Regions from separate parts of the Acidovorax sp. JHL-9 genome, predicted to be linked through region 1. Evidence: riboswitches for the same ligand, from Rfam matches in the RefSeq annotation. Region 1 holds a riboswitch; each other region holds the start of a gene.
The links. A riboswitch is a leader RNA that binds a small molecule or an ion and turns the genes downstream of it on or off. The one in region 1 is predicted to bind glycine.

Region 1 (9,658 bases):
TGGTGGCGCGCATTCTCAAGGGCGAGAAGCCCGGCGACATCAAGCCCGAGATCAGCACCAAGATGGAACTGTTCGTGAACCCCGGCGCTGCCGAAAAGCAGGGCGCGAAGCTGTCTGACGCGCTGGTCAAGTCGGCCGCGCAGGTCGTGCAGTAAACGCACCACCTCTGCAGGGTTGGGCATCCAGGCCCGCCCTCTCCGGCAGGAGCCATGCCTCGCGTGGCTCCTGCCTTGTTTTTTGACTCGTATCGTCCTGCTGCACCATGTCCTTCTTTTCCCTGCTCGGCGCCGTTGAAATCGGCCTGATCTTCAGCCTGGTGGCGCTGGGCGTTTTCGTCTCGTTCCGGCTGCTGCGCTTTCCCGACCTCACGGTGGATGGCAGCTTCCCGCTGGGCGGCGCCGTCTGCGCCATTCTGATCTCCACCGGCACCAACGCCTGGCTTGCCACGCTGGCCGCCACCGCAGCAGGCGCAGTGGCAGGCCTGATCACCGGCTGGCTCAACGTCAGGCTCAAGATCATGGACCTGCTGGCCAGCATCCTGATGATGATTGCGCTGTATTCGATCAACCTGCGCATCATGGGCGGGCCCAATGTGCCCCTCATCAATGACCCCACGCTGTTCGTGCTGCTGCAGCCCGAAGGCATGGAAGACTACATTGCGCGCCCGCTGATCCTCGTCGTCATCGTGCTGGCCGCCAAGCTGCTGCTCGACTGGTTTTTTGCCACCGAACGGGGCCTGGCCATCCGCGCCACCGGCTCCAACGCCCGCATGGCCCGCGCCCAGGGCGTGAACACCGGCGCCATGCTGCTGCTGGGCATGGCGGTTTCCAACGGCCTGGTGGGCCTGGCCGGCGCGCTGTTTGCGCAGACGCAGGGCGGCTCGGACATCTCCATGGGCATCGGCACCATCGTCATCGGCCTGGCTGCAGTTATCGTGGGCGAGAGCATCCTGCCCTCGCGCCGCCTGGCCTATGCCACGCTGGCCGTGGTCATCGGCGCCATTGCCTACCGCTTCTTCATTGCGCTGGCACTCAACAGCGACTTCATCGGCCTCAAGGCGCAGGATCTGAACCTGGTCACCGCCGTTCTGGTGGCCGTGGCGCTGGTGATCCCGCAGCTCAAGCGCAAATTTGCCAAGCGCAAGCCGTCCTGAACCCGCGCACCGAAAGAGCCCCATGCTGAGCGCCCAACACCTCGAAATCACCTTCAACCCCGGCACGCCGATCGAAACGCGCGCACTGCGTGGCATGTCGCTGGACATTCCAGCCGGCCAGTTCGTCACCGTCATCGGCTCCAACGGCGCCGGCAAATCCACTTTTCTCAACGCCATCTCGGGCGACCAGTCGGTGGACAGCGGCCGCATCGCCATCGACGGCGTGGATGTCACGCGCATGCCCGTGTGGGCCCGCGCCGAGCGCGTGGCCCGCGTGTTCCAGGACCCGATGGCCGGCACCTGCGAAGACCTCACCATCGAGGAAAACCTGGCGCTGGCGCAGCGCCGTGGCACCTTCCGGGGCCTTGGCCGCGCCGTCAAGGCATCCATGCGCGAGGGCTTTCGCGAGCGCCTGGCCACGCTGGGCCTGGGGCTGGAAAACCGCCTCACCGACCGCATCGGCCTGCTTTCGGGCGGTCAGCGCCAGGCGGTGAGCCTGCTGATGGCGGCGCTGCAACCGTCGCGCATCCTGCTGCTGGACGAGCACACCGCAGCGCTCGACCCACGCACGGCCGACTTCGTGCTGCGCCTGACCGAGCGCATCGTGGCCGAGAGCAAGCTGACCACCATGATGGTCACGCACAGCATGCGCCAGGCCCTGGACGTGGGCGAGCGCACCGTGATGCTGCACCAGGGCCAGGTGGTGCTGGATGTGTCGGGCGAAGAACGCCAGCGCCTCGATGTGCCCGATCTGCTGCACATGTTCGAGAAGGTGCGCGGCGAAAAGCTGGCCGACGACGCGCTGCTGCTGGGCTAAGTCCTCCATCCACGCGGCGTGCTTCACGGCAATCCAGTCTTGCAACACCTCCCCAGAAAGGCTCCCATGCTCTCCATCGATCTGCGCGGCAAAACCGCTGTCGTCACGGGCTCCACCGTCGGAATCGGGCTGGCCATCGCCAAGTCGCTGGCGCAGGCGGGGGCTGCTGTGGTCGTCAATGGCCGCAAGCAGGAGGCGGTGGACCAGGCCGTCGCCGCCGTTCGGACCCATGCCCCCGGCGCCAGCGCGCAGGGCGTGGCCGCCGACCTGGGCACCGCCGAGGGCTGCCGGCAGCTGGCAACCCAGGCGCCGCGCTGCGACATCCTCATCAACAACCTGGGCATCTACGGCACCACGCCGTTCCTGGAGATTGGCGACGACGACTGGCAGCGTTACTGGGATGTGAACATCATGTCCGGCGTGCGCATGTCGCGCGCCTACATGCCGCAGATGCTGGAGCGCAACTGGGGCCGCGTGGTGTTCATCGCGTCGGAATCGGCGCTGAATATCCCGGCCGACATGGTGCATTACGGCACCAGCAAAACCGCCATGCTGGGCCTGGCGCGGGGCCTGGCCAAGATGGCCGCAGGCACCGGCGTCACAGTCAACAGCGTACTGCCCGGCCCCACACTCTCTGAAGGCGCAGCCCAGATGCTGATGGCCACCGCCGCGCCCGGCCAGACACTGGAAGAAGCCGGCGTGGCTTTCGTCAAGCACAACCGCCCTTCATCCATCATCGGCCGCGCGGCGCAGCTGGAAGAAGTGGCCAACATGGTGGCCTACGTGGCCTCGCCACTGTCCTCGGCTACCACGGGTGCAGCGCTGCGCGTGGAAGGCGGCATTGTCGACAGCCTTTGAGGTACCCCCCGGCATTAACTACTGAATTGATAGCTTTCAGCGCTTATCCAAAGAGCGCTGGCAGCTATTTTTATGGACCACCGCCACTACACCCCCAGCGGCAGATCCGCCTTCTTCAGCGTGCGCAGCACAAAGCTGGAGCGGCTGTGGCGTATGCCCTTGATCTTGTAGAGCTTCTCGCGCAGCAGGCGCTCGTAGTCGCGCGTGTCTTTCACCACCACGCGCAGCAGGTAGTCGTAGTCACCCGACACCAGGTGTGCCTCGATCACCTCGGGAATGCTGGCCAGGGTTTCGCCAAACTTTTCCAGCGTGTTGTCGGAATGGCTGTCGAGCGTGACCATCACCAGCACCGTGTCGGACAGATCGAGCGCGCGCGGATTGAGGCGCACGGTGTAGCCCTCGATCACACCGGCCTCCTCCATTTTTTTGATGCGCCCCCAGCATGGCGAGGGGCTCAGGCCCACGGCCTGTCCGATCTCCTGCAGGCTGGCGCGGGCGTTGACCTGCAAAACGGAGAGAATTTTTCTATCAAGACGGTCCATGCATCTCATTATTCTTTGGATTTAAATTTTGCAGAATATTTTTCTGCATATTTCCAAAATCATCGCAAATTCAGAAGAACCATCCACCACCCCGGCGGCATACTTGTTTGCATCAAGGCGCTCTTACCGGAGTGCACAAACTGACAAGGCCCCGGCGGGTTACCGCCCGCACGGGGCACTTGGCAAGCATCTTCCCCCCAAGCCCAGCCGCGCGGCACTGTCGCGCACGCGACCCCGGCGCCCTGCCATCCGCCTCGCGCACCGCTGATCAGCACGCTGCCCCGCACAAACCCCGATGCCCAGCCGCGTGTTGCAGCGCCATAATTTTTGGCAGGTTGCAGCGCTTGTCTGCGCCGCAACCTGCAGCGCAAGCAGCACGCCAACATTTCCCTTTCAGGAGACACCATGCAATTGACCCGACTCGTCGTTGGCCTCGGCCTTGCCCTTGGCTTCATGGCCAGCGCCGCCGCGCAGACCACCATGCGCATCAGCATTTCGGTGGCGCAGAACTCGCACCAGGGCGTGGCCATCGACACCTTCGCCAAAGAAGTGGAAAAGCGCACGGGCGGCCGCTACAAGGTGCAGACCTTCTACAACGGCGCCCTGGGCGGCGAGCGCGAGTCGATTGAAGCCGTGCAGCTGGGCACGCAGGAACTGGCCTTCAGTTCCACCGGCCCGGTGCCCAACTTTGTCCCCGAGACCAAGATCCTGGACGTCCCCTTCCTGTTTCGCGACAAGGCCCATGCCCGCGCCGTGCTCGACGGCCCCATCGGGCAAGACCTGCTGACCAAGTTCGACGCCAAGGGCTTCAAGGCACTGGCCTGGGCCGAAAACGGCTTTCGCCACATGACCAACAGCAAGCGCGACGTGAAGGAGCCCGGCGACCTCAAGGGCCTGAAGATGCGTACCATGGAGAACCCGGTGCACATCGCCGCCTACAAGGGCTTTGGCATCATCACCACGCCCATGGCGTTCCCCGAGGTGTTCACGGCCCTGCAGCAAGGCACCGTGGACGGGCAGGAAAACCCGTTGCCCGTCATCATCTCGGCCAAGTTCGACCAGGTGCAAAAGCACCTCACGCTCACCGGCCATGTGTATTCGCCCTGCATCTTCGTGATGAACAAGGCGGCTTTCGACAAGCTCAGCGCGGCCGACAAGCAGGCCTTTCTGGATGCCGCCAAGGAAGGCACCAAGGCCAACCGGGCGCGCGTGGACGAAGACGATGCCAAGGGCGTGGCCGACCTGCGCGCCAAGGGCATGACAGTGATCGACACCATCGACAAGGCCAAGTTCGTGGCGACGCTGGCCCCTGTCAATGCCGAGTTTGAAAAGCAGTTTGGCAAGGCCGCGCTCGACAAGATCCGCGATTACAAATAATCTTCTTGTCGCTCTATTTTCACTAGCTATCAGCGCCCGCCGGTATTGCGCCAGCGGGCGTTTTCATTCATGAAAAATGCTTTTCTGACCTTTGAGCGCTGGACCACGTTCAGCGCCATGCTGGCCGCCTGCGCCATGCTGGCTGTGGCCTCGGCGCTGGGCATGTTCCAGATTCTGATGCGCTTCATATTCGAGCAGCCCGCAGAATGGACCGAGGTGCTGATCCGTTTCAGCCTGATCTGGATGGTGTTCCTGGCCATCCCCGCCGCCTTCCGCCAGGGGGCGATGGTGAGCGTGGATGTGCTCTACCGCTGGAGCCCGCCACGCATTCGCCGCGTGCTCGACTGGGTGGTGGCGCTGGCGGCGCTGGCCCTGATCGGCGTCATCATCTGGTGGGGCTGGGATTACGCGCAGCGCGGCGGCGTGCAGAGCATGGCGGGGCTGGAGTCGGTTTCGATGTTCTGGGCCTATCTGGCCATGCCGGTGGGCGGCCTCTTTTGCGTCGTCGGCATCATCGGCAACCTCATCGCCCCCCTGCGCATGGAACTGGAGACAGCGCAATGACCGCCACCATGATTTCCACCATGGTGCTGTGCTTTGCACTCACCGTTTCCGTGGCCGTTTCCATCGGCCTTGCGTCCATCCTGGGCATACAGGTTGCGAACGCCAACATGCTGATCTCGGTGAAGGAAATGTTCGCCTCGATCAACAAGTTTCCGCTGGCCGCCATTCCCTTCTTCATCCTCGCGGGCAACCTCATGGAAACCGGCGGCATCTCGCGCCGCCTGGTCGAGTTTGCCAAGAGCATCGTCGGCGGCGTGCAGGGCGGCCTGCCCATGACCTGCGTGCTCACCTGCATGATCTTCGCGGCGGTGTCGGGCTCGTCGGTGGCCACCACGTTCGCCATCGGCGCCATCCTGGTCCCGGCGCTCATCAAGCATGGCTACCCCACCAGCTACGCAGCGGCCTTGCAGGCCACCAGCGCCGAACTGGGCGTGATCATCCCGCCTTCCATCCCGCTCATCCTGTACGGCGTGAGTGCCGAGGTGTCGATTGGCGAGCTGTTCATCGCCGGCTTTGGCCCGGGACTGCTGATCAGTGGCGCGCTGATGCTGTTCGTGTGGGTCTACTGCAAATACAAGGGCTGGGGCAAGAACGATGGCGATGGCCGCATGCCCATCGGCCGTGCCACGCTGCAGGCCGGCTGGGCGCTGCTGATGCCGGTGATCATCCTGGGCGGCATCTACGGCGGCGTATTCACCCCCACAGAGGCCTCGGCCGTGGCCGTGTTCTATGCGCTGGTGGTGGGTGTGGTGATCTACCGCGAGATTCGCCTGGTGGACCTGTTCGCCATCCTGCGCAAGTCGGCCCTCTCGTCAGCGGTGATCATGTTCATCATTGCCAACGCCGGGCTGTTTGCCTTCCTCATCACCCGCGCGGGCGTGCCCGATGCCATCGGCCGCTGGCTGGAGGCGGTGCTGCAATCCCCTGCCCTGTTCCTGCTGGGCGTGAATGCGGCGCTGTTCTTCATTGGCATGTTCATCGAGACCAGCGCGGCCATCATCGTGCTGGCGCCCATCCTGGCGCCCGTGGCCCTGCACTTCGGCGTGGACCCGGTGCACTTCGGCCTGATCATGGTGGTGAACCTGGCCATGGGCATGATCACACCGCCCTTTGGTGTGAACCTGTTTGCCGCGTGTACGGTGGCGCGCATCTCGCTGGACCGCATCGTGGGGCACCTGGTGCCGTTCGTGCTCGTGATCCTGGCGTGCCTGCTCGTCATTACCTATGTGCCGCAGCTGTCGCTGAGTTTTCGGGACCTGGTGTACGCAAAGTAGTTAGAATCCCCCCGTCAGGAGAGAGTGCCCCGCCGTCGCTTCATGCACGGCAGCGCGGCACCGCCGAAGGCGCAGGCAGCAGCCGAACGCTCAGGCAAAAGGACTGGCAAGCGCCCGCAGCGATGCGGGCGTTCCCTTGCTGGAGAGAGATGTCCGCACTGCAGGTGCAGGCCATCCACCGAAGGAGCAAGCCGCGCGGCCAGCCAGGGCGCCGCGGTGAATCTCTCAGGTAAAGCGGACAGCAGGGCAAATCGCGTGGCATTCGTGCCACGGCCCCCATTTGCCCTGGAGCTCTTATGTCCACACCTGCCGCCGCCCTGCTCATCACGCCCCTGAACGCCCTGCACATTGAACTGGGCGCCCGCATGGTGCCGTTTGCCGGTTATTCCATGCCCGTGCAGTACCCTGCAGGCCTCATGGCTGAGCACCTGCACACGCGCCAGGCCGCAGGGCTGTTCGATGTATCGCACATGGGCCAGCTCAAGCTGGTCGGCCCCGATGCCGCCGCCGCGTTCGAGAGCCTGGTGCCCGTCGATGTAATCGACCTGCCCGTGGGCAAGCAGCGCTACGGCCTGTTGCTCAATGACGAGGGCGGCATCATCGACGACCTGATGTTCTTCCGCGTGGCCGACAACGAACTCTTTGTCATCGTCAACGGTGCCTGCAAGGTGGGTGACATGGCCCACATCCAGGCCCGCATCGGCCGGCGCTGCGACGTGGTGCCCATGCCCGACCACGCGCTCCTGGCGCTGCAGGGTCCCCAGGCCGTCACCGCCCTGTCACGCCTGGCCCCGGGCATTGAAAAGCTGGTGTTCATGACGGGTGGCGATTTTTCCATCGCAGGCTGCGACTGCTTCGTGACCCGCAGCGGCTACACGGGCGAAGACGGCTTCGAGATCTCGGTGCCCGCCGCACAGGCCGAGACCCTGGCACGCGCCCTGCTGGCCCAGCCCGAAGTGAAACCCATCGGCCTGGGCGCGCGCAACTCGCTGCGCCTGGAAGCGGGCCTGTGCCTGTACGGCAACGACCTCGACACCACCACCACACCCCCCGAAGCCAGCCTGAACTGGGCCATCCAGAAGGTGCGCCGCACCGGCGGCGCGCGCGCGGGCGGCTTCCCTGGGGCCGACAAGGTGCTGGCGCAGCTCGACAACCCCGCCAGCCTCGCGCGCAAGCGCGTCGGTCTGGTCGCGCTGGAGCGCGTTCCCGTGCGCGAGCACACCGAATTGCAGAGCGCCGACGGCCAGAAGATTGGCGAAGTGACCAGCGGCCTGCTGGGCCCCACGGTGAACGAACCCGTGGCCATGGGCTATGTGGCCCCCGCCTTTGCCGCCATCGGCACGCGGGTGAACGCCATGGTGCGCGGCAAGGCCGTGCCCATGGAAGTGCGCGCCATGCCGTTTGTGCCCGCCAATTACTACCGCGGCTAATTTTGCGCGGCGCGGCACCCCAACCGCGCCTGCGCCCGCTACATTGCAGATTCCTTTCTTTTTTATCTTCTAGCTGCTTGAGGAGCTTTCCCATGACCGTCAAATTCTCCAAAGACCACGAATGGATCAACGCCGCCGACGCGAACTCGGCCGTGGTGGGTATCACCGTGCATGCCCAGGATGCCCTGGGCGATGTGGTGTTCGTCGACCTGCCCGCCGTGGGCACCACGTTTGCCCAGGGCGACGTGGCGGGCGTGGTCGAGTCGGTCAAGGCCGCAGCCGATGTGTACATGCCAGTCTCGGGCGAGATCGTCGAAGTGAACGAGGCCCTGCGTGCCGACCCTTCGCTGGCCAATTCCGACCCGCTCAATACCGGCTGGTTCTTCAAGGTCAAGCTCAGCGATGCCAGCCAGCTCGACGCGTTGCTCAGCGAAACCGACTACACCGAGTTCGCCAAGAACGCCTGACCCTGTTTCCTTCTTCGAGACTGCCCCATGTTGATGCAATCCGCCCTGCCGCTCGGCGCGCTTGAAAACGCCACCGAATTCCTGCCCCGCCACATCGGTATCGACGCGGCCGACGAAGCGCACATGCTGTCGGTGATCGGCGAGGCCTCGCGCCGCGCCCTCATCGACTCCATCGTGCCGCGCTCCATCGCCCGCAGCCGCGCCATGGACCTGCCGCTGCCGGTCATGGAAAGCGCTGCGCTGGCCGAACTTAAGGCGATTGCATCCAAAAACAAGGTCTTGAAGAGCTTCATCGGCCAGGGCTACTACGACACACACATTCCCGGTGTCATCCTGCGCAACATCCTGGAAAACCCCGCCTGGTACACGGCCTACACGCCTTACCAGGCGGAGATTTCGCAAGGCCGCATGGAAGCCCTGGTCAATTTCCAGACCATGGTGTGCGACCTCACGGCCATGCCGATCGCCAACGCATCGATGCTCGACGAGGCCACGGCCGCCGCCGAAGCCATGACGCTGGCCAAGCGCTCGGTCAAGAGCAAGAGCAATGTGTTTGTGGTGGCTGGTGACGCGCACCCGCAGACCATCGAGGTGATCCAGACCCGCGCCCGGCCGCTGGGCATCGAAGTCGTGCTCGCCAACTCCGCCGAGCATTGGAACACCCTGCTGGACGGCGACTACTTCGCCGTGCTGGCCCAGTACCCCGCCACCAGCGGCCGCATCGACGACCTGCGCGCCGATGTGGAAAAGGTTCATGGCAAACAGGCCGCCTTCATCGCAGCCGCCGACCTGCTGGCCCTCACGCTGATCACGCCGCCCGGAGAATGGGGCGCCGACATCGTGGTGGGCACCACGCAACGCTTTGGCATGCCCATGGGCGCCGGCGGCCCGCACGCCGCCTACATGGCCTGCCGCGACGACTTCAAACGCAGCCTTCCAGGCCGCCTGGTGGGCGTCAGCGTGGACGCGCACGGCAAGCCCGCCTACCGCCTGGCGCTGCAGACGCGCGAGCAGCACATCCGCCGCGAAAAGGCCACCTCCAACATCTGCACGGCCCAGGTGCTGCCGGCCGTGATCTCCAGCATGTACGCGGTGTACCACGGTCCCGAGGGCCTGCAGCGCATTGCCCGGCGCGTGGCCAGCTACACGGCCATCCTGGCCAAGGGGCTGGAGCAA
Region 2 (9,658 bases), on a different contig from region 1:
GAACAGCAATGCGCCGTTTGCCATCCATCTGGCGTTCAGCTACGAGGAAGAGATCGGCTGCTTTGGCGTCAAAGAGCTGATTGCCGACCTGCGCGACGCCGGCATCCGCCCGCTGGCCTGCATCGTGGGCGAACCCACCCGCATGGTCCCCGCCATCGCCCACAAGGGTGTGTACCGCTACCGGTGCTGCGTGCGCGGCAAGGAGGCGCATTCATCGCTCACGCCGCATTCGGTCAACGCCATCGAGATGGCAGCGCGCGTGGTGGGCCGCGTGCGCGACATGGCCGCGGGATTCGAGCGCCATGGGCCGCGCTTCGAAGGCTTTGACGTGCCCTTTTCCACGGCCAGCGTGGGCCAGTTTCACGGTGGCATTGCCGACAACGTGGTACCGCGCGATGCCGAGTTCCGCTACGAGTTTCGCGACCTGCCCACCGCCAATGCCGCGCAGATGCAGGCCGAGGTGGTGGCCTATGCCCAGTCGCTGGAGCCGGCCATGAAGAAAGTGGCGCCCACGGCAGGCATCGCGTTCGAGACCATCTGCGAGATCCCCAGCTTTCTGGGCAGCAAGGACGACCCGGTGACACGCCTGGCGCAGGAACTGACCGGCGAGAAAGGCACGGCGCTCGTGGCCTTTGGCACCGAGGCCGGGCTGTTCAAGAACGCCGGCATCTCTACCGTGGTGTGCGGGCCCGGCAGCATCCAGCAGGCGCACCAGCCGGATGAATACGTGAGCCTCGCGCAACTGGTGCGCTGCGAGGCGTTCATGCAAGGCCTCGCGCGCACCAGCACGCTGGCCTAGAGACACCGCAACCCGCACGCGGCGCGACGGGCCGCGACGTTGCGTCAGGTCCGCACGCGCCCGTCGCCGGTCAGCATCGACATTTCCACAAAATGCGATGCCGTGTGGTCCGATGCGCTGAAGGAGACCGGAAACCCGGAAATCACCTGCGAACCCAGGGATTCGAGGCCTGTAATGAAGCTGTCAGGGGTGAGCTTGCCGCCAACCAGCCCCTGGCGCAGGCCCTCGGTGAAAACACGGGCCGCCAGATACCCTTCCAGGCTGGAGTAGTTGGCCTGCACCTTGTCGCCGCCCTTCTTGATGGCGTCCAGAAACTCGCGCGTGATCGGACGCGAGGGCTGGTAGGGCGATGGCACGACCTGCGACACCACCACGCCCGCGCCATCCTTGCCCAGCTCATCGGCCAGCGCCTGCGTGCCCACAAACGACACGTTGTAGAAGGTGCCGCCAAAGCCCGCCTTGCGCGCAGCGCGCACAAAAGCCGCGCTGGCACCATAGGCCGAAATCTGCACCACCGCGTCGGGTATGGCGGGCACCAGTTTGTCCACCGCAGCCCTCACATCGGACGAATTGCGCTCCACCGTGGCCGTGGCCACCGGGGCCAGCTTGAGATCGGCCAGGGCCCGGGTCACGCCATCGAGCCCGGCCTTGCCGTAGGCATCGTTCTGGTAGAACACCGCGATCTTCTTGAGCCCCAGGTTGGTGAGCTGGCGCACGATGAGCGCGGTTTCGTCGTAGTAGGACGCGCGCACATGGAAAATCAGGCGGTTGAAGGGCTGGCGCAGGGCCTCGGCGCCCGTGAAGGGGCCAAAAAACGGCACCTTGGCCTGGGTGAAAATCGGCAGTGCCGCCAGGCTGGTGGGCGTGCCGATGTAGCCAAACAGCGCGAACACATCGTCGGCAATGAGCTTTCGGGTGTTTTCGGCGCAGCGGTCGGGTTCGTAGCCGTCGTCCATGGTGCGAATTTCCACCATGCGCCGGCCCACGCCGCCCTGGGCGTTGAGCCGGTCGAAAAAGAGCTTGGCCCCCAGGTTGAACTGGATACCCAGCTGCGCCGCGGGGCCCGTGAAGGCGGCCGACTGCCCCAGCACGATGCGGCCCTCGCCCTGCGCCCGGGCCAGATTGAAGCCACCCAGCGCTGCTGCGCCCAGGCCCACCGAAAATTGTCTGCGCCCGATGACGGATTGGTTCATGGTGAAATCTCTTTTCTTGTGAATCGAGGGCGATCCCCCTGCGCTGCCGGCGCGCAGTCTCCCTGGATCTGGCGCAAGATATGCACGCTTCGATCACCCCCTTCTGCCAGTTTAACGACCACCCACCGTATGCCCCCGTCTTCTACCGCAAATACCCCACAGCCTGCGCCGATACAGGCGCAGGTGCGTGGGGCCTGCCCCCACGACTGCCCCGATACCTGCGCCCTGATCACCACCGTGGAAAACGGCGTGGCCACCCGCGTGCAGGGCAACCCCGACCACCCGCACACCGACGGCGTGCTGTGCGCCAAGGTGTCGAAATACACCGAGCGCAGCTACCACCCCGAGCGCATCCTCACCCCGCTCAGGCGCACCGGCCCCAAGGGCAGCGGGCAGTTTGCCCCGGTGGGCTGGGACGAGGCACTGGCCGACATCGCGCAGCGCCTGCAAAGCATTGCGGCACGCGCCCCCGAAGCCATCCTGCCCTACAGCTACGCCGGTACCATGGGCCTGGTGCAGGGCGAGAGCATGGACCGGCGCTTCTTTCACCGCCTGGGCGCCTCGCAGCTCGACCGCACCATCTGCGCCTCGGCCGGTGCCGAAGCACTGGTGCAGACCCTGGGCGGCAAGCTGGGCATGAAGGTGGAATTCTTCGCCGAATCCAGGCTCATCCTCATCTGGGGCAGCAACTCGATTGGCAGCAACCTGCATTTCTGGCGCTATGCCCAGCAGGCCAAGCGCAATGGTGCCCGGCTGGTGTGCATCGACCCACGCAAGACCGAGACCGCCGACAAATGCCATGAGCACATCCAGCTCCGCCCCGGCACCGATGCCGCGCTGGCCCTGGCGCTGATGCACGAGCTGATCCAGAACGACTGGCTGGACCCCGACTACATCGCCCAATACACCCTGGGCTGGGACCAGCTGCGCGAGCGCGCCCTGCAATGGCCGCCCGAGCGCGCCGCCGAGGTCTGCGGTGTACCGGTGGAGCAGATCCGCCAGCTGGCCCAGGACTACGGCACCACCCAGCCCGCCGCCATCCGCCTGAACTACGGCATGCAGCGCGTGCGCGGCGGCGGCAACGCGGTGCGCGCCGTGGCCTGCCTGCCCGCGCTGACGGGCGCCTGGCGCCACCGCGCCGGCGGCATGCTGCTGTCGAGCTCGGGCCAGTTCCCGGTGCAGCGCGCGGTGCTGCAGCGCCCCGACCTGATGCCCGCGCGCACACCGCGCATGCTCAACATGGTGCAGATTGGCGACGACCTGCTGCGCGACACCGCGCCCGGCTTTGGCCCCCGCATCGAGGCCCTGGTGGTCTACAACAGCAACCCCGTGGCCGTGGCGCCCGACTCCAGCAAGGTGGTGCGCGGCTTCGCGCGCGAAGACCTGTTCACCGTGGTGCTGGAGCATTTCCGCACCGACACGGCGGACTATGCCGACTACATCCTGCCCGCCACCACGCAGCTGGAGCACCGCGACGTGCACCTGGCCTACGGCCACACCGACGTGCTGCTCAACCGCCCGGCCATTGCGCCCCGGGGCCAGGCGCGCAGCAACGCGCAGATCTTCCGCGACCTGGCCGCGCGCATGGGCTTCACCGAGCCCTGCTTTGCCGACAGCGACGAAGCCCTGTGCCGCCAGGCCTTTGGCGACGCCGTGGACTACGCGCTGCTCGAAACCCAGGGCTTTGCCACACTGGCGCTGCCCGATGCGCCGTTTGCCGAAGGCGGCTTTCCCACGCCCAGCGGCAAGTGCGAATTCTTCAGCGCCCGCCTGGCCGCGCAGGGCCTGGACGGCCTGCCCGACCACCTGCCCAACCACGAGCTGCAGGGCACCGACGCCCGCTACCCGCTGGCCATGATCTCGCCGCCGGCGCGCAATTTTCTGAACTCCACCTTCGTCAACGTGCAGAGCCTGCGCGCCATCGAGGGTCGCCCGGTGCTGGAGATCCACCCCGATGACGCCGCCACACGCGGCATTGCCGATGGCGCCGTGGTGCGCGTTTTCAACGACCGGGGCAGCTACCTGTGCCACGCCACCGTCTCGCGCCGCGCGCGGCCCGGGGTTGTGAACGGCCTGGGCATCTGGTGGCGCAAGCTGGGGCTGGATGGGACGAATGTAAACGAGGTCACCAGCCAGGCCCTGACCGACCTGGGGCGGGCGCCGACGTTCTACGACTGCCTGGTGGAGGTGGAGGCCCACGCCGTGCCGGCCTGACGGTGCGTTGCCTTTCTTGCCTTAAAAATACTCCTGTATTTATAGCTATTGGCGCTTACATATCAAGCGCCATCGGCCACTCTTACCCCATATCGGCAGAATTTCCCGCCCTTGGGCGGCGCCCGTCCGGACCGCACTCGAAGGGGCTTTGGACAAAGGCCTTGCGGTCATCCACGCAGGTCCCGAAGACGTATTCCGGGTACACATAGTCCTCGCCGAAGCGCATCAGGTCCAGCGGCAGGGTGCGCGATACCGGCGTGCGCCCCCGCACCGCCTCGGCCATGTACTCTGTCCACACGGGCAGGGCCAGGGTGCCCCCGGTGTGCCGGCCCAGGCTGCGCGGCTGGTCGTAGCCCATCCACACGACAGAGGCCACGCCCGATGAGTAGCCGGCAAACCACACATCCCGCGCATCGTTGGAGGTGCCGGTCTTGCCGGCCACATCGGGGCGGCCCAGCGCCTTCGCACGCCGGCCCGTGCCGTGCTGCACCACGTCGCGCAGCATGCTGTCCAGCACGAAGGCATTGCGCTCGGACACCACGGTCGCACGGGGCGATGGCGCGTTCGCTGCATACAGCACCGCGCCACCGCGCTCGCTCACCTGGTGGATCAGCCGGGGCTGCACCAGGGTGCCGCCGTTGGCAAACACGGCATAGGCCTGCGTCAGCTGCAGCGGCGTGATGGCGCCCGCCCCCAGGGCCAGCGGCAGCCGGGGCGGATTGCGTTCGGGCAAGAAGCCGAAGCGGGTGGCGAACTCCTGCACGTACTGAACCCCGGCCGCGTCCATCAGGTTGACGGCCACCAGGTTCTTGGAGCGCACCAGGCCGCGCCGCGCGGTGATGAAGCCCTCGTAGTTGCCGCCGTAGTTGCGCGGGCTCCAGGCGGGGCGGCCGCGGGCGGCAGGGGTTACGACACGCTGTGTATCGTCGATCAAGGTGCCCGGGGCATAGCCCTTTTCCAGCGCCGCCGAATAGATGAACGGCTTGAAGGTCGAGCCCGGCTGGCGAAAGGCCTGCACGGCATGGTCGAACTGGTTGAAGGCGTAGTCGAAGCCCCCCGTGAGCGCCAGGATATCGCCGGTTTCCGTGTCCATGGAGACCAGCGCGCCCTCCATGCCCGGCAACTGGCCCAAATCCCACCTTTGGCGGGCATCGGCCACGACGCGAATCACCGCGCCCGGCGCTATGCGCTGCCGCGCTGGCGCATCGGGCTTGAGGGCGGCACGTGCGCTGGCGCTGAGCCGGCTGCGCGGTATCCGCACCGGCGTGCCATCGCGCAGCCACGCGGCAATGCCCTCGGCCTCGGACGCCGCATGCACCAGGGCGGCACGCAGTTCTCCGCTGTCGCGATAGGGCGCCAGCGCGGCGCGCAGGGCTTTGGGTTCGTCGGACGGCACAGCGCCCTGGATGCGCCCCTCGGGGCCGGCATAGCCGCGGGCATCCTGCGCGCCCAGAATGCCCGCGCGCAGCGCACGCGTGGCCGCGCGCTGCGCGGGAACGCTGAGGGTGGTGACGACATCCAGGCCCAGCGCATACGCCGCTTCACCGTACTGCTCCAGCACCATCTTGCGGGCCTGTTCCACGGCAAAGGCGGCTGCCGGCTCGATGGAACGGTATTGCGTTCGCAGCGTCAGCGCCTGTGTCCGCGCCTCCTGGTAGGCGGGCGCATCCAGATAGCCCAGTTCGTGCATGCGCTGCAGGATGTACTGCTGGCGGATGATGGCGCGCTCGCGGTTCACCACGGGGTTGTACGCCGACGGCGCCTTGGGCAGCCCGGCCAGCACGGCGGCTTCGGCCACCGTCAGCTCGTCCAGTGTCTTGTCGAAGTACACCGACGCCGCGGCCGCAAAGCCATAGGCACGCTCGCCCAGATAGATCTGGTTCATGTACAGCTCCAGGATCTTGTCCTTGCTGTAGGTGGCTTCGAGTTTGTAGGCCAGCAAGACTTCCATGAGCTTGCGGCTGTAGGTTTTGACGCGGCTCAGAAAGAACACCCGCGCCACCTGCATCGTGATGGTGCTGGCCCCCTGGGCATGCTCCCCCGATACCACATTGCGCAGCGCAGCGCGCGCCAACCCGGCGAAGTCCACCGCGCCATGTTCATAAAAGCGGGCATCTTCGATGGCCAGCAGGGCCTGGCGCATCTGCAGCGGGATCTGCCCTATCGGCACGAATTCCCGGCGCTCCTCACCATATTCCGCCAGCAGCGTGCCGTCCCTGGCATAGATGCGCATCGGCAACATGGGATCGTAGTCGGCCAGGTGGTCCACCTCCGGCAGCTGCTGCCACACCATGTGCAGCACATAGGCCCCACCCGCACTGCCGGCCACGACCAGCCCCAGGAAAAAACCCGCGAGAAATTTCAGGATCGGGTGCTTTTGGGGCGAAGGGGCAGGCGCGGCAACAGACGACGATGGGGGCATCAGGGGGAACTCTGGCGAGAGCAGGGCCCGTGCCATGACGGGCCTGCGGCGCCGCTCCCCCTGTCCTTTTACCTGAGAGTTTCGGCTGCCTGGGCAGCCTGCCCCTTCGGTGGACCCCCGCCTGCATTGCGCAGGGCTGCGGCCTCTCTCCAGTCGGCGATGGTCTCCTGCGGTCCGGCTTGCCTGAGCGATGATGGGAGTTTGCGCCTTCGGCGGAGGCGGGTTGCGCCCCTCTCTCCCGCAAGATAGGCGCTCACTTTAAATCACCCGCCAAAACCTGCCCTGCTCAAAAGGTCAATATCCCGCCCCCGGCCGGTTAGAGCCTGTTTACGATCTCCCAGGGGATCGCAAACAGGCTCTTACAGCGCGGCTTCCAGGATACGGCGGCTCACGGCGGGCGTGATCTCGCGCTGCTCGCCCAGCTGCACCATGCCATGCGCTTCGAGCTGGGCCACCACGGTGTCCACCACCTCCGCGCCCAGGCCATGGCCCGACAGGCGCGTGGCGATACCCATGCTTTCAAAGAAGGCGCGCGTGCGCTCGATGGCGGCGGTGATGCGCTCATCCTCCGTGCCGGTGGTGATGCCCCACACGCGCTCGCCGTACTGCAGCAGCTTGGCGCGCTTCGGGCCCCGGCGCTCATTCAGCAGCGCGGGCAGCACGATGGCCAAGGTGCGCGCATGGTCGATGCCGTGCAGCGCGGTGAGCTCGTGGCCGATCATGTGCGTGGCCCAGTCCTGCGGCACGCCGGCGCCGATCAGGCCGTTGAGCGCCATGGTGGCGGCCCACATCAGGTTGGCGCGGTCGTCGTACACGGGCTCCTGCGCCGTCAGCAGGCGCGGGCCCACCTCGATCAGCGTCTGCAAGAGGCCTTCGGCAAAGCGGTCCTGCACGGGCGCGTTGACCGGGTAGGTCAGGTACTGCTCGACCGTGTGCACGAACGCATCGACCACGCCATTGGCCAGTTGCTGCGGCGGCAGCGTGTAGGTCTTGGTGGGATCGAGCACCGAGAACTTCGGGTAGCTGTGCACGCTGCTGAAGGCCAGCTTGGCACCCTTGGCGCGGTGCGTGATGACGCCGCCGTTGTTCATCTCCGAGCCCGTGGCAGGCAGCGTGAGCACGGCGCCAAAGGGCACGGCCTGGGTGATGTTGCGGCCGCGCTTTTCCAGGATGGACCAGGCATCGCCCTCAAAGTGCACGGCGGCGGCGATGAACTTGGTGGCATCGATCACCGAGCCACCGCCCACGGCCAGCAGAAAGTCGAAGCCGCCGGCACGGATCTGCTCGACGGCCTTCATCGAGGTTTCGAAGCTCGGGTTGGGTTCGATGCCGCTGAAGGTGGCGTGCGGGCGCTCGCCCAGCGCGGTGCGCACTTCGGCCAGCGTGCCGGTCTTTTCGGCACTGGCGCCGCCCACCAGGATCAGCACCTTGGCCGCTGCGGGCACCAGCTTGGCCAGGTCGGCGATGCGGCCCTGGCCGAAAACGATGTGGGTGGGGTTGTGGAAGTCGAAATTCAGCATGGCAATGGAATGTTGGCGCACCGCGCCCCTTGCCGCGCCGGATGGCCCGGCAGGCGGCAGGAACGCAGGGCAGTGAGGGAAAAAACCACCAGGCAAGCAAGCCCGGTGGACGGACTGGTCATTGTCCGCGCGAAGCCGCCTGCACCCCTGTCGCCCAGGACAAAACCCTTGCGTCCGCCGGCCTGCCCTGCGGCGTGGCCCGACAGTGGGCGCCTGGAAAAATAGCTGCAAGCGCTTTTCAAACAAGCGCCACAGCCATTTTTCCTCAAAATGGCGCCACCACTCATCCACCCGCAGGCGATGCAATGGTCTGGTCGATGGCGCCGAAGATGCTCGCACCGTCCTTGCCCTTGGCCTCGATGCGGATGGTGTCGCCGAACTTCATGAATTCGGTGCTGGGCTTGCCGTCCTGGATGGTCTCGATGCAGCGCTTTTCGGCGATGCAGCTGTAGCCCTTGGGCCATTCGGTGCGGCCGTTCTGCTCCACGCCCTTGTTGCTGACGGTGCCACTGCCCACGATGGAGCCCGCGCGCACATTGCGCGTCTTGGCGATGTGCGCGATGAGCTGGCCGAAGTGGAAGGTCATCTCGGGGCCGGCGTCGCACATGCCGACCTTGCGGCCGTTCCAGGTGGATTGCACGGTGAGGTGCACGCGGCCGTGGTCCCAGGCGTCGCCCAGCTCGTCCAGCGTCACGGCCACGGGGCCGAAGGCGGTGGCGGGCTTCGCCTGGAAAAAGCCAAAACCCTTGGCCAGCTCGGCCGGGATCAGGTTGCGCAGGCTTACGTCGTTGGCAATCATCACCAGGCGGATACCGTCCAGCGCCTGGTCGGCGTTGCTGCCCATCTTCACGTCGCCCGTGATGACGGCGATCTCGGCCTCGAAATCGATGCCCATGGCCTCGCTGGGCACCACCACGTCGTCGCAGGGCCCCATGAAATCATCGCTGCCGCCCTGGTACATCAGCGGATCGGTGTAAAAGCTCTCGGGAACCTCGGAGTTGCGGGCTTTTCGAACCAGTTCAACGTGGTTGATGTAGGCCGAGCCATCCGCCCACTGGTAGGCGCGCGGCAGCGGAGCCATGCACTGGGCCGGGTCGAAGGGAAAAGCGTGGCGCGCGCGGCCTGCGTTGAGCTGGTCGTACAGGTCCTGCAACTGGGGCGACAGGAAGCCCCAGTCGTCCAGCACCTGCTGCAGCTTGCTGGCAATGCCGGTCGCATAATGGGCCGTGCCCAGGTCACGGGAGACGACAACCAATTGGCCGTCGCGTGACCCGTCTTTGTAGGTAGCGAGTTTCATGGGGAAAGCACCTTCATCTCAATCAAAATGGCGTCAATGACGCGCAAACCACGAGATTACGCCGGGTTCAATGGATTCGACTGAACAAAACTCGCAATTTTTTGGCGTGAATGAACAAAGAACGTGCAGGCACCCGGTCCGCAGAGGTCCGTTTCCCGCGGCAGGAAGCGCGGCCCCAGACCGCCCAGCTGCCGCAGCACCTGGGTGCGGTCC
Region 3 (9,658 bases), on a different contig from region 1:
TGGGTTCCTACACGGCGGGTGTGCTGGTGTTCAAGCTGGCCGCACCCATCTGGGTCACGATTCCGGCCGCCATTGTGCTGACGGCGGGCTTCGGTGCGCTGCTGGCGCTGCCCGCACTGCGTGTCTCCGGCCCTTATCTGGCCATGGTGACGCTGGCGTTCGGCACCATCATCCAGATTCTCATCAATGAGATGAGTTTTCTGACCGAAGGCCCCCTGGGCATCAAGCTGGACAAGCCCGAGATTGGCGGGTTCCAGCTGGCCAAGCGCGAGTACTTCTGGCTGGTGGCTACCATGATGGTGCTGTCGCTCATCGTGTCGCACCGCATTTTGCGCTCCCATCTGGGCCGGGCCTTCGAGGCGCTGCGCGGCAGCCCCGTGGCGTCCGATTGCATGGGCGTATCGGTCTACCGCTACAAGGTGTATGCGTTTGTGATCAGCGCCGGTTTTGCCGGGCTGGCCGGGTGCCTGTATTCGTATTCCGAGCAGTACATCTCGCCCAACTCGTACAACTTCGAACTCACGGTGCTGTTTTTGCTCGCGGTGATCATGGGGGGACGCAAGAGCCGCATCGGCTCGCTGGTGGGCGCTGCCATCATCGTGTTGCTGCCCAAGCTGCTCGATGATGTGGAGCTGTTCCGTTACGTGTCGGTGGGCCTCACCATCCTGGTGGTCATCACGGCCGTGGTGGCCATCCGGCGCGGGCGCTCGACCATCTCGCAAATGGCGATCCCGGTGGTGGGCAGCGTGGCATTGGCCGGTCTGTCGTTCTGGCTGCAGACCATGACCGACTGGCGTTTGTCGATCTTCGGCGTGATCATGCTGTTTGTTGTGTACTACCTGCAGGACGGCATTGTGGGTTTTGTCCGCAGTGCGCTCAACCTGCGCACGGCACCTCCCGATCTGCCCTTGCAGCCCACCGGTGCAGCACAGGCGGATGCGGTGTCCACAGCCACCATGGCGGGTGAATCCACCGAACTGTTGCAAGCCAGCGGCGTGCTCATGCAGTTTGGCGGCCTCAAGGCCCTGAACAATGTGGACCTGAGCATCAAGCGGGGCACCATCCACGGACTCATCGGTCCCAACGGTTCGGGCAAGAGCACCATGATGAACGTGCTCACCGGCATTTACGTGCCGACGGCTGGCGCGATCAGCTTTAGTGGCCGCTCTGTGGTGGGGCGTACCTCGTCGGACATTGCTCTGTCGGGTATTGCGCGAACCTTCCAGAACGTGCAGCTGTTCGGCGAAATGACCGCGCTGCAAAACGTTCAGGTGGGTCTGCACCACAGCTTTGCAAGCAACCTGTTTGACGTGGCCGTGCACACGGGGCGCTACCGCCGTGAGAACGATGCCGCCGTCACCCGGGGCATGGGTCTGCTGCGTTTTGTCGGCCTGCAAGACCTGGCCGCGGAACAGGCGCGCAACCTGCCTTATGGCAAACAGCGCTTGCTGGAGATTGCCCGCGCTCTGGCACTCGATCCGCAGTTGCTGCTGCTCGATGAGCCAGCCGCCGGTCTCACCGCCCCGGACATCGTGGAGCTGATCTCGATCATCAAGAAGATTCGCGACCACGGCGTGACGGTGATCCTGATCGAGCACCACATGGATGTGGTGATGAGCATCTGCGACACGGTATCGGTGCTGGATTTTGGCCAGAAGATTGCCGAAGGCATGCCGGCGGAAGTTCAGGCCGATCCCAAGGTCATCGAGGCGTACCTGGGCGGTGGCGCCGAGACCGTCGTGGCCCAGCCCGCCTGAGCCCGATGCCCCCGAAACGACGATACAAGACGCACAACACATGCTGACCATCCAGAATCTTTCGGCCGGCTACGGCAAGGTACAGGTGCTTCACGGCATCTCCATCGAAGTGCCCAAGGGCAAGGTCGTGACGCTGATCGGCTCCAACGGCGCGGGCAAAACCACCACCATGCGGGCGGTGAGCGGCATGATCGCGCCGACCGCGGGCCAGATCACGCTCAACGGCAAGCGCATTGACGGCCAGGAGGCCTACACCATCGCCAAGCTGGGGCTGGCGCACTCCCCGGAAGGGCGGCGCGTTTTTGCCACCATGACGGTGACCGACAACCTCACCCTGGGGGCTTTTCCCCGCCTGACGGGCAGCCGCCCCCGGGGGGATGTGGCCGGTGACCTGGAGCGGGCTCTGGAGCTGTTTCCGCGCCTCAAGGAGCGCCGCACTCAGCTGGCTGGCACGCTGTCCGGCGGTGAGCAGCAGATGCTGGCCATGGCCCGCGCCATCATGCTCAATCCGGAAGTGGTGTTGCTCGACGAGCCCTCCATGGGCCTTGCGCCCATTCTGGTGGCGGAAGTTTTCCGCATCATTGAGCGCCTCAAGGGGCAGGGTGTCACCATGCTGCTGGTGGAGCAATTTGCGGCAGCTGCCCTGGCGGTTGCCGATTACGGCTATGTGCTGGAAAACGGACGCATTTCCGTACAAGGCCCGGCGGAGCGCCTGCGCGATGACCCGGCCGTGAAGGCCGCCTACCTTGGCGGCGGTCACTGACGCTTGGTGAGGCTGGCAGTTGGCAGGGGCCAAACTCCCCGCGGCCAGCTTCCACGCCGACAGCATGGCCTGCGTATGCCCTTGGGCACCGCAGGCTTTTTCATGGGTGCCTGCGGCTGCGCACCGGTGCCGCAGGCGCCCAAGGTCGTCCGCCTCTCAGGCGTTGTTCACTGCCCGCTGGCTGGGCGCGGTCGCGGCCATCTTGCGGCCCGGTGCCGCGCGGTCAGCCGTGCCCGTGAAAGCAAAGTCCACTTCGGGCGCCAGCCCGCTCACGATATGGGCCAGCGCCTTGCCCGAGCCGCAGGCGTGCGTCCAGCCCAGCGTGCCGTGGCCGGTGTTGAGGAACAGGTTGGCCACTTTGGTCTTGCCGATCAGCGGCACGTTGCTGGGCGTGGCGGGGCGCAGGCCGGTCCAGAACTGGGCCTGGCTGGTATCGCCCGCGCCGGGGAAGAGCTGCTCCACGCGGCGCACGATGGCCTCGCAGCGCATCGGGTTCAGGTTGCGGTCATAGCCGTTCAATTCCGCCGTGCCGGCAATGCGCAAACGGTCTCCCTGCGCGCTGGTGTAGCGCGAGAACACCAGCTTGAACTCGTCGTCCGTCAGGCTCACCTCGTGGGCCATCGACGCGTTCTTGACCGGCATGGTCACCGAATAGCCCTTGGCCGGGTAGATGGGCAGGCGAATGCCCAGCGGCTGGGCCAGCAGCGGGCTGAACGAGCCCATGGCCAGCACGAAGGCGTCGCCGCGCACGCGCTCAAAGCGGCCCTCGGCATTGGTCAGCTCCACATGGTCGATATGGCCACCGGCCTCGCGCAGCGCCGTGATGTGGTGGCCCATGCGGAATTGCACGCCCGCCGCCTCGCACAGCCGGGCCAGTTCGCGTGTGAACTGGTTGGCATCGCCCGACTCGTCCTCGGCCGTGTAGGTGGCGCCGGCCAGTTGCGGGCGGATGTGGGCGAGGGCTGGCTCGATGCGCACGGCCTCGTCGGCGCTGATGACCTGGCGCTCGCAGCCGAGCTGGCGCATCTGCTCGGCCGGGGCCAGTGCGCCGTCGAACTCCTTGGCGTTGGTATAGAAGTGCAGGATGCCCTGGGTCCGCTGGTCGTACGCGATGCCGGTGGCTGCGCGCAGCTGCTGCAGCACGCTGCGGCTGTAGGTGCCCAGGCGCACGATCTGCTCGATGTTGTGGCGCGTGCGCGCCGGGGTGCAGTTGCGCAAGAACTGCAGGCCCCACAGCCACTGCCGCATGTCGGCGCGCAGGCGGAACAAGAGCGGTGCATCTTCCTGGCCCAGCCACTGCAGCACCTTGAGCGGCGCGCTGGGGTTGGCCCAGGGTTCGGCATGGCTCACCGAGATCTGGCCGCCGTTGGCAAAGCTGGTCTCGGCGCCGGGCGTGGCCTGGCGGTCGATGACCGTGACCTCGTGGCCGAGTTGCTGCAGGAAATACGCCGAAGTCACGCCGAGCAGGCCGGCACCCAAAACGATCACGCGCATGATTTTCAAAGCCTTTCTGGGCTCTGGCGCTTGACAGGCGTGCGGTAGCAGCTATTGCTTCAATAGCGTACAGCCGGCGCGTCTGCCAAGCTGCCGCTCCCCCTGTCCTTGGTACCTGAGAGATTCACCGCATCGCCGGCATGGCGTGTGGTTTGCTCCTTCGGTGCGCCACGCGTGTAGGTCGTGGCGGCTCTCCAGACGGCTTTGTTGAATGGTGCAGTACGGAACCTGAGCGTGTATGGGAGTTTGCGCCTTCGGTGAAGCGGACGTTGCCGCTGACTCTCCTGCGAGGCCGATTCTAGGCGGCACTGCGGCGCAAAAGGGGGGCTGTGCGCGCTAATGGATGGCAATCGTTGCTGATGCTGGACGGGCGCAGCAACTGGTGCCTCGCCATAATCCGCCAAGCTCTATCCCAAGGATGCCTGCCATGTCTGATACCGCCTTTGATCCCTTTGCCAGCGCGGCCTTGCTCACCATGGCGCGCCAGGGGCGCATGCCCCGGCCGCTCGATCTGCCCGCTGCGCTGCGCCCGTGCAATGCGGCCCAGGCCTATGCCGTGCAGGACGTCGTGGTGCGTGAGCGCGGCGAGATCGCGGGCTGGAAGGTGGGCGCCGCATCGCCCCGGGCGCTGCCCGCGCGCGCGGCGCTCACCCGCGATTCGGTGGCGGTAGCGTCCACCGGGCAGGCAGTGCATTTGCCTGCCGCAGGCTTTGCCGTGATGGGGGTCGAGGCCGAGCTGGTCTATGAGCTGGGCGCCGACCTGCCCGAGCGCACCGCGCCCTACAGTCCGGCCGAGGTGCTGGCGGCCATGGCATCGGTGCGCGCCGCCATCGAGGTGTGCGACACGCGCTTTGCCGCCTGGGCCCAGCAGGGCGAGTTCAGCCGACTGGCCGACCAGGCCTGCCATGGTGCATTGGTGGTGGGTTCGGGGTCGGACGACCTGGCTGCGGTCCAGCCCCTGGTGCAGCCGGTGCATCTGTCCGTCAACGGCACGGTGGCCGTGCAGCACGCCGCCTGGGGCAACCCGGCGGGCGACCCGCTGCGGCTGCTGGTGTGGCTGGCCAACGAGGGCGCGCGCAGCCTGGGCGGCCTGCGTGCGGGCCAGTGGGTGACCACGGGCTCGTGCACCGGCACCGTGCTGGTGGCGCCGGGCACGGTGGTGGTGGCCGACTTCCCGGGCCTGGGCCACGCCGAGCTGCACCTGGTCTGATTCCTTTTCCAAACCCTCCGTGGCGTCGTTGCTTCGCCTTGCCGTGCTGCAGCACTGTCTGCGGCTTCGCTCGTGCCCATGCAAGCAGCCGGGGCGTGCCATCGCCCGATGGCACTCCAACCCTTTGGGCAAGGTACTTGTGCGACCCCGAAAAGATCTTGAACAGGTGTCTTCGACACGAATGATTGGGAACAGGAATGACCCCCGGGGAAACCGCAGGGGGCCACCTGCGCCGCAAGATCAGTTGCGGCGCGGGTTGTCGGGCTGGCGGTCGTGGCGGTTGGGCACGCCATCGCCATCGCGGTCCCGGTCGTAGCGGTTGGCCACGCCGTCCCGGTCGCGGTCCCAGCCGCCGCGCTGCATGGCCCAGCGGCCGTCATGTTCCACCCAGCGGGGCTCGCGGTAGTGGTAGCCGGGGCGGGCTTGCACCCAGTAGCCCGCCATCCACACATGCCGGTGGCCGCGCCATTCCCAGTGGCCGGGCACCCACGCCATGCCGCGCCGGGGATGGGGTGCGGCCTCGTGGCGCGGAGGCGGCGGTGCCTGGTATTGCACCAGCGCCGGCGCAGGGCGCTGGTACTGCGGGCTGCCGGACTGGATGATGACGGTGGCGCCGACCTGTGCGTGCGCCGCCGTCAGGGCGCTCAGCGACAGCAGGGCGATGGAAGCGGCGGCGAGGGCATTGCGTGCCATGGTGTACTCCTCAGAAATGATTCCGTGCGGAACCGGGAGCCTTGATCATTGGGGCGCTGTGTCAAGCGCACATAGGCGCTGTGCGAAGTGTTGTGAAGTGGTGTATCCGCGTGCCACCACGCGCGCACCTTGCAAGCCTGTGCCAGCGCAGGGTGTGTGTCATGGAGGCTGTGCAAAATTGCAGGCTACAGCAACACAAAGGAGCAGTCTGCATGGCGGATGAAAAGAGAGATGCGGCGCACGCAGACCCCAACCAGTTCGCCCTGCTGCGCCAGCGCCGCTTTGCGCCGTTCTTCTGGACGCAGTTCTCCGGCGCGGCCAACGACAACCTGTTCAAGTTCGCCTTCACGGTGATGGCCACCTACCAGCTCAGCGTGTCGTGGCTGCCGCCCGCGCTGGCGGGGCTGGTGATCGGGGCGCTGTTCATCCTGCCGTTTTTGCTGTTCTCGGCCACGTCGGGGCAGCTCACCGACAAATACGACAAGACGCGCATGATCCGCTTCGTCAAGAACCTGGAGATCGCCATCATGCTGGTGGCGGCGGGCGGCTTTCTGTCGGGCAATGTGCCCATCCTGCTGCTGTGCACCTTTTGGATGGGCGTGCATTCCACGCTGTTCGGGCCGGTCAAGTTCGCCTACCTGCCCCAGGTGCTCAGCGAGCGCGAACTGACCGGTGGCAATGGCATGGTGGAGATGGGCACGTTTGTCGCCATCCTGCTGGGCAACGTGGCCGGTGGCCTGCTGGTGGCCATCCCCGGCGTCGGCCACACCACGGTGGCCGTGGCCTGCGTGGTGCTGGCGCTGCTGGGGCGTGCCGTGGCGCAGTTCATCCCCTCGGCCCCCGCCACCGACCCGGGCCTGACGATCAACTGGAACCCCTTCACCGAAACCTGGCGCAACCTGCAACTGGCGTACGAGAACATCGTGGTGTTCCGCTCGCTGCTGGGCATCAGCTGGATGTGGTTCTTTGGCGCCGTGTTCCTCAGCCAGTTCCCCAGCTTTGCCAAGGAGGTGCTGCATGGCAACGAGCAGGTGGCCTCGCTGCTGCTGCTGGTCTTTTCCATCGGCATTGGCACCGGTTCGCTGCTGTGCGAGGTGCTATCGCGCCGCCATGTCGAGATCGGGCTGGTGCCGCTCGGGGCCATTGGCATGAGCGTGTTTGCCATCGACCTGTACTTTGCCTCGCGCAGCCTGCCGGCCTCCGAGGTGATGCAGCTCACTGCCTTTGTAGCGCAGTCCGCGCACTGGCGCGTGATGGCCGACCTGGCGCTGCTCAGCCTGTTTGCCGGCCTGTACAGCGTGCCCATGTATGCGCTGATCCAGATGCGCAGCCAGCCCACGCACCGCGCGCGCATCATTGCGGCCAACAACATCCTGAACGCGCTGTTCATGATCGCCAGCGCGGTCATCGCGGGCGCGCTGCTGGGCGCGGGGTTCACGGTGCCGCAGGTCTTTCTGTTCACGGCCATCGCCAACGCCGTGGTGGCGTTCTACATCTTCCTGCTGGTGCCCGAATACCTGCTGCGCTTCGTGGCCTGGGTGCTTTCGCGTTTCGTCTATCGCTTCAAGGTGCGGGGCGATGAGCACCTGCCCACCACCGGCGCCGCCATCCTGGCCTGCAACCATGTGAGCTTTGTCGATGCCGTGCTGCTCATGGCCGCCAGCCCGCGCCCGATCTGCTTCGTGATGAACCACCGCATCTTCCGCGTGCCGGTGCTGGGCTGGCTGTTCCGCCTGGCCAAGGCGATTCCAATCGCACCGCAAAAGGAAGACCCACGCGTGTACGAGGCCGCTTTCGAGCGTGCCGCCCAGGTGCTGCGTGAAGGCGACCTGCTGGCCATCTTTCCCGAGGGCGGCATCACGCGCGACGGGCAGTTGCAGCCGTTCAAGGGCGGCATCGCCAAGATCCTGGAGCGTGCCCGCGCCGACGGGCTGGAGGTGCCCGTGGTTCCCATGGCGTTGACCAACCTGTGGGGCTCGTATTTCAGCCGCATCGAACAGGGCGGCGCCATGGTGCGGCCGTTCCGGCGCGGGTTGTTCAACCGGGTGGGGCTGAATGTGGGCGCTGCCGTGGCGCCCGCCCAGGCCCAGCCAGAACTGCTGCGCGAGCATGTGGCACGCCTGCTGGCGGCCTGAAGTGAAACACCCCCTGCATGGCTCTGCCTTCAACGCATCAGTTCGTTGGAAGGCCTTGCCGTGCTGGAGCACTGTCTTCGGCTTCCCGCCTGGTTGTCCGCTGGAATGCAACCCTGTAGGAAGGGCTAGCGCCGCCAGTAGCCAGGCGGCGGTGGCGGCATGGGCGTGCCGTAGTAGCCCGGCCCCATGGCGCCCGGGCTGGTGAGCATGCGGCCGTACACCGGAACCTGGTGGCCGCGGGCATACATGCATTGCACGTAGGCGCTGTCGTAGCCCCCCTGGCCGCCACGGACGCTGGATTGGGCGTTGCTGGCACCGACCGACGAGCCCATCAGCAGGCCCATGCCCGCGCCCACTGCCGCACCCTCGTGGTTGCCGCCCAGTGCGGCACCCGCCAGGGCGCCGATCGCCGTGCCCACCACCGCGCTGCCCACCGCGCCCTGGTTGGCCGCTTCGGTGGCGCCGCCGATCTGCATCTGTGCGTATTGCCGACAATTGACATCGTCATACCGGAATTGCTCGAAGCTCTTGGTGCTGCCGGGCAGCACCGTCACGCTGGGGCCGGTGGGCATCACCGTGCAGGCGGTCAGGGTCAGGGCCAGCAGCGGCACCGCGGCGAGGGAAAGGACTTTCATCATGCTTCCTCAGATAGGAAATGGAACATCGGCCATGCGCCAGCGCGTGCAAGGCCCCCGTCAGTTCGCTGGCGGCTGCGCCGGCACCTGCAGCCAGCCGCCCGGGCAGTTGGTGACATAGGGATAGTAGCCATCGGGCTGGTTGCAACGGTACCAGTAGCCCTGTGGCGGCTGCCCATCGGTACCCCCGTTGTAGCCCGTGCCGTCGTTGCCGCGCTCGATGTACACGGGCGGCTCTGCGGGCACCGCAATCACCGCTGGCGCAGGGTACGGCTCGGGGTAATAGTAGGGGTAAGGGTAGGCAGGGCGGTACATCGGATAACCGAAGCCCGGCCCCAGGTAACCCGGCCCCAGGTAAAGGCCGATACCGACCCGCCCACTCCCCCGGTGCCCATGGCCGCGCCCGTCCCGATCCGCCCACGCCAGGCTGCTCGCACCCAGCGCCACGGCCGCCAGTCCCGCCCACGCGAGAGGTCGAATATTTCGCCACATCATGATTTCATCCCGCTGATCCGAAGGAGAGGGGTTGGGGCCCGGTTCAAGAGGGAAAGTTCCTCCCCCATGGCACCCCGGTGCCAGTGCTGCTGCGAAGCATAGTCCAGCAGGGTATTGGTGAATTGGGATTTTGGTGAAAACAGGTTGTGAAGGCCGAGCAAGCGGCGCAGGCCGCAGGCCAGCCGGCAGCTCCCGTGCCTGCCATATCCGCGTGATACAAAGGCGGGCGGTGTCCGGGCTTTCACCCCCGGTGCCACCGGTCACACCCTCTTGAACGTCACCTTGGGAGCACAGCCATGGGTTTCTTTTCCAACATCTTTGCCAAGATATTCCCTTCGGCCAACGCCGCCGAAGTAGTGGCTGCGCCGCCAGCCCCGGCCGCGGCTGCCGCGCCTGCTGCACCGGCATCCATTGCGCTGGGCGATGTGGCCCCCATCCTGGATGCCATGCCAGGCGCCAAGGGGCTGAACTGGCGC

Region 2: linked by a shared signal. The riboswitch ahead of K225_RS0109915 (penicillin-binding protein 1A) and the one ahead of gcvT (glycine cleavage system aminomethyltransferase GcvT) in region 1 are both predicted to bind glycine.
Region 3: linked by a shared signal. The riboswitch ahead of K225_RS0104450 (D-amino acid dehydrogenase) and the one ahead of gcvT (glycine cleavage system aminomethyltransferase GcvT) in region 1 are both predicted to bind glycine.

Annotation. Positions count from the first base shown of each region.
Region 1 is NZ_AUEX01000003.1:166,488-176,145, forward strand. Features, by position in the region: gene K225_RS0103665 (ABC transporter substrate-binding protein) at 1-155, shown strand, start outside; gene K225_RS0103670 (ABC transporter permease) at 263-1,153, shown strand; gene K225_RS0103675 (ABC transporter ATP-binding protein) at 1,176-1,970, shown strand; gene K225_RS0103680 (SDR family NAD(P)-dependent oxidoreductase) at 2,037-2,828, shown strand; gene K225_RS0103685 (Lrp/AsnC family transcriptional regulator) at 2,915-3,370, opposite strand; gene K225_RS0103690 (TRAP transporter substrate-binding protein) at 3,776-4,747, shown strand; gene K225_RS0103695 (TRAP transporter small permease) at 4,817-5,311, shown strand; gene K225_RS0103700 (TRAP transporter large permease) at 5,308-6,585, shown strand; glycine riboswitch at 6,591-6,701, shown strand; glycine riboswitch at 6,715-6,837, shown strand; gene gcvT (glycine cleavage system aminomethyltransferase GcvT) at 6,882-8,015, shown strand; gene gcvH (glycine cleavage system protein GcvH) at 8,108-8,482, shown strand; gene gcvP (aminomethyl-transferring glycine dehydrogenase) at 8,510-9,658, shown strand, end outside.
Region 2 is NZ_AUEX01000012.1:93,161-102,818, forward strand. Features, by position in the region: gene argE (acetylornithine deacetylase) at 1-799, shown strand, start outside; gene K225_RS0109905 (ABC transporter substrate-binding protein) at 844-1,992, opposite strand; gene K225_RS0109910 (molybdopterin-dependent oxidoreductase) at 2,122-4,206, shown strand; gene K225_RS0109915 (penicillin-binding protein 1A) at 4,289-6,664, opposite strand; glycine riboswitch at 6,789-6,879, opposite strand; gene K225_RS0109920 (iron-containing alcohol dehydrogenase) at 6,988-8,148, opposite strand; gene K225_RS0109925 (fumarylacetoacetate hydrolase family protein) at 8,432-9,445, opposite strand.
Region 3 is NZ_AUEX01000004.1:65,341-74,998, reverse strand. Features, by position in the region: gene K225_RS0104460 (ATP-binding cassette domain-containing protein) at 1-1,757, shown strand, start outside; gene K225_RS0104455 (ABC transporter ATP-binding protein) at 1,798-2,520, shown strand; gene K225_RS0104450 (D-amino acid dehydrogenase) at 2,677-4,014, opposite strand; glycine riboswitch at 4,107-4,222, opposite strand; gene K225_RS0104445 (2-keto-4-pentenoate hydratase) at 4,442-5,224, shown strand; gene K225_RS0104440 (YXWGXW repeat-containing protein) at 5,465-5,917, opposite strand; gene K225_RS0104435 (MFS transporter) at 6,130-8,052, shown strand; gene K225_RS0104430 (YMGG-like glycine zipper-containing protein) at 8,178-8,687, opposite strand; gene K225_RS21550 (hypothetical protein) at 8,748-9,182, opposite strand; gene K225_RS0104420 (DUF3597 domain-containing protein) at 9,479-9,658, shown strand, end outside.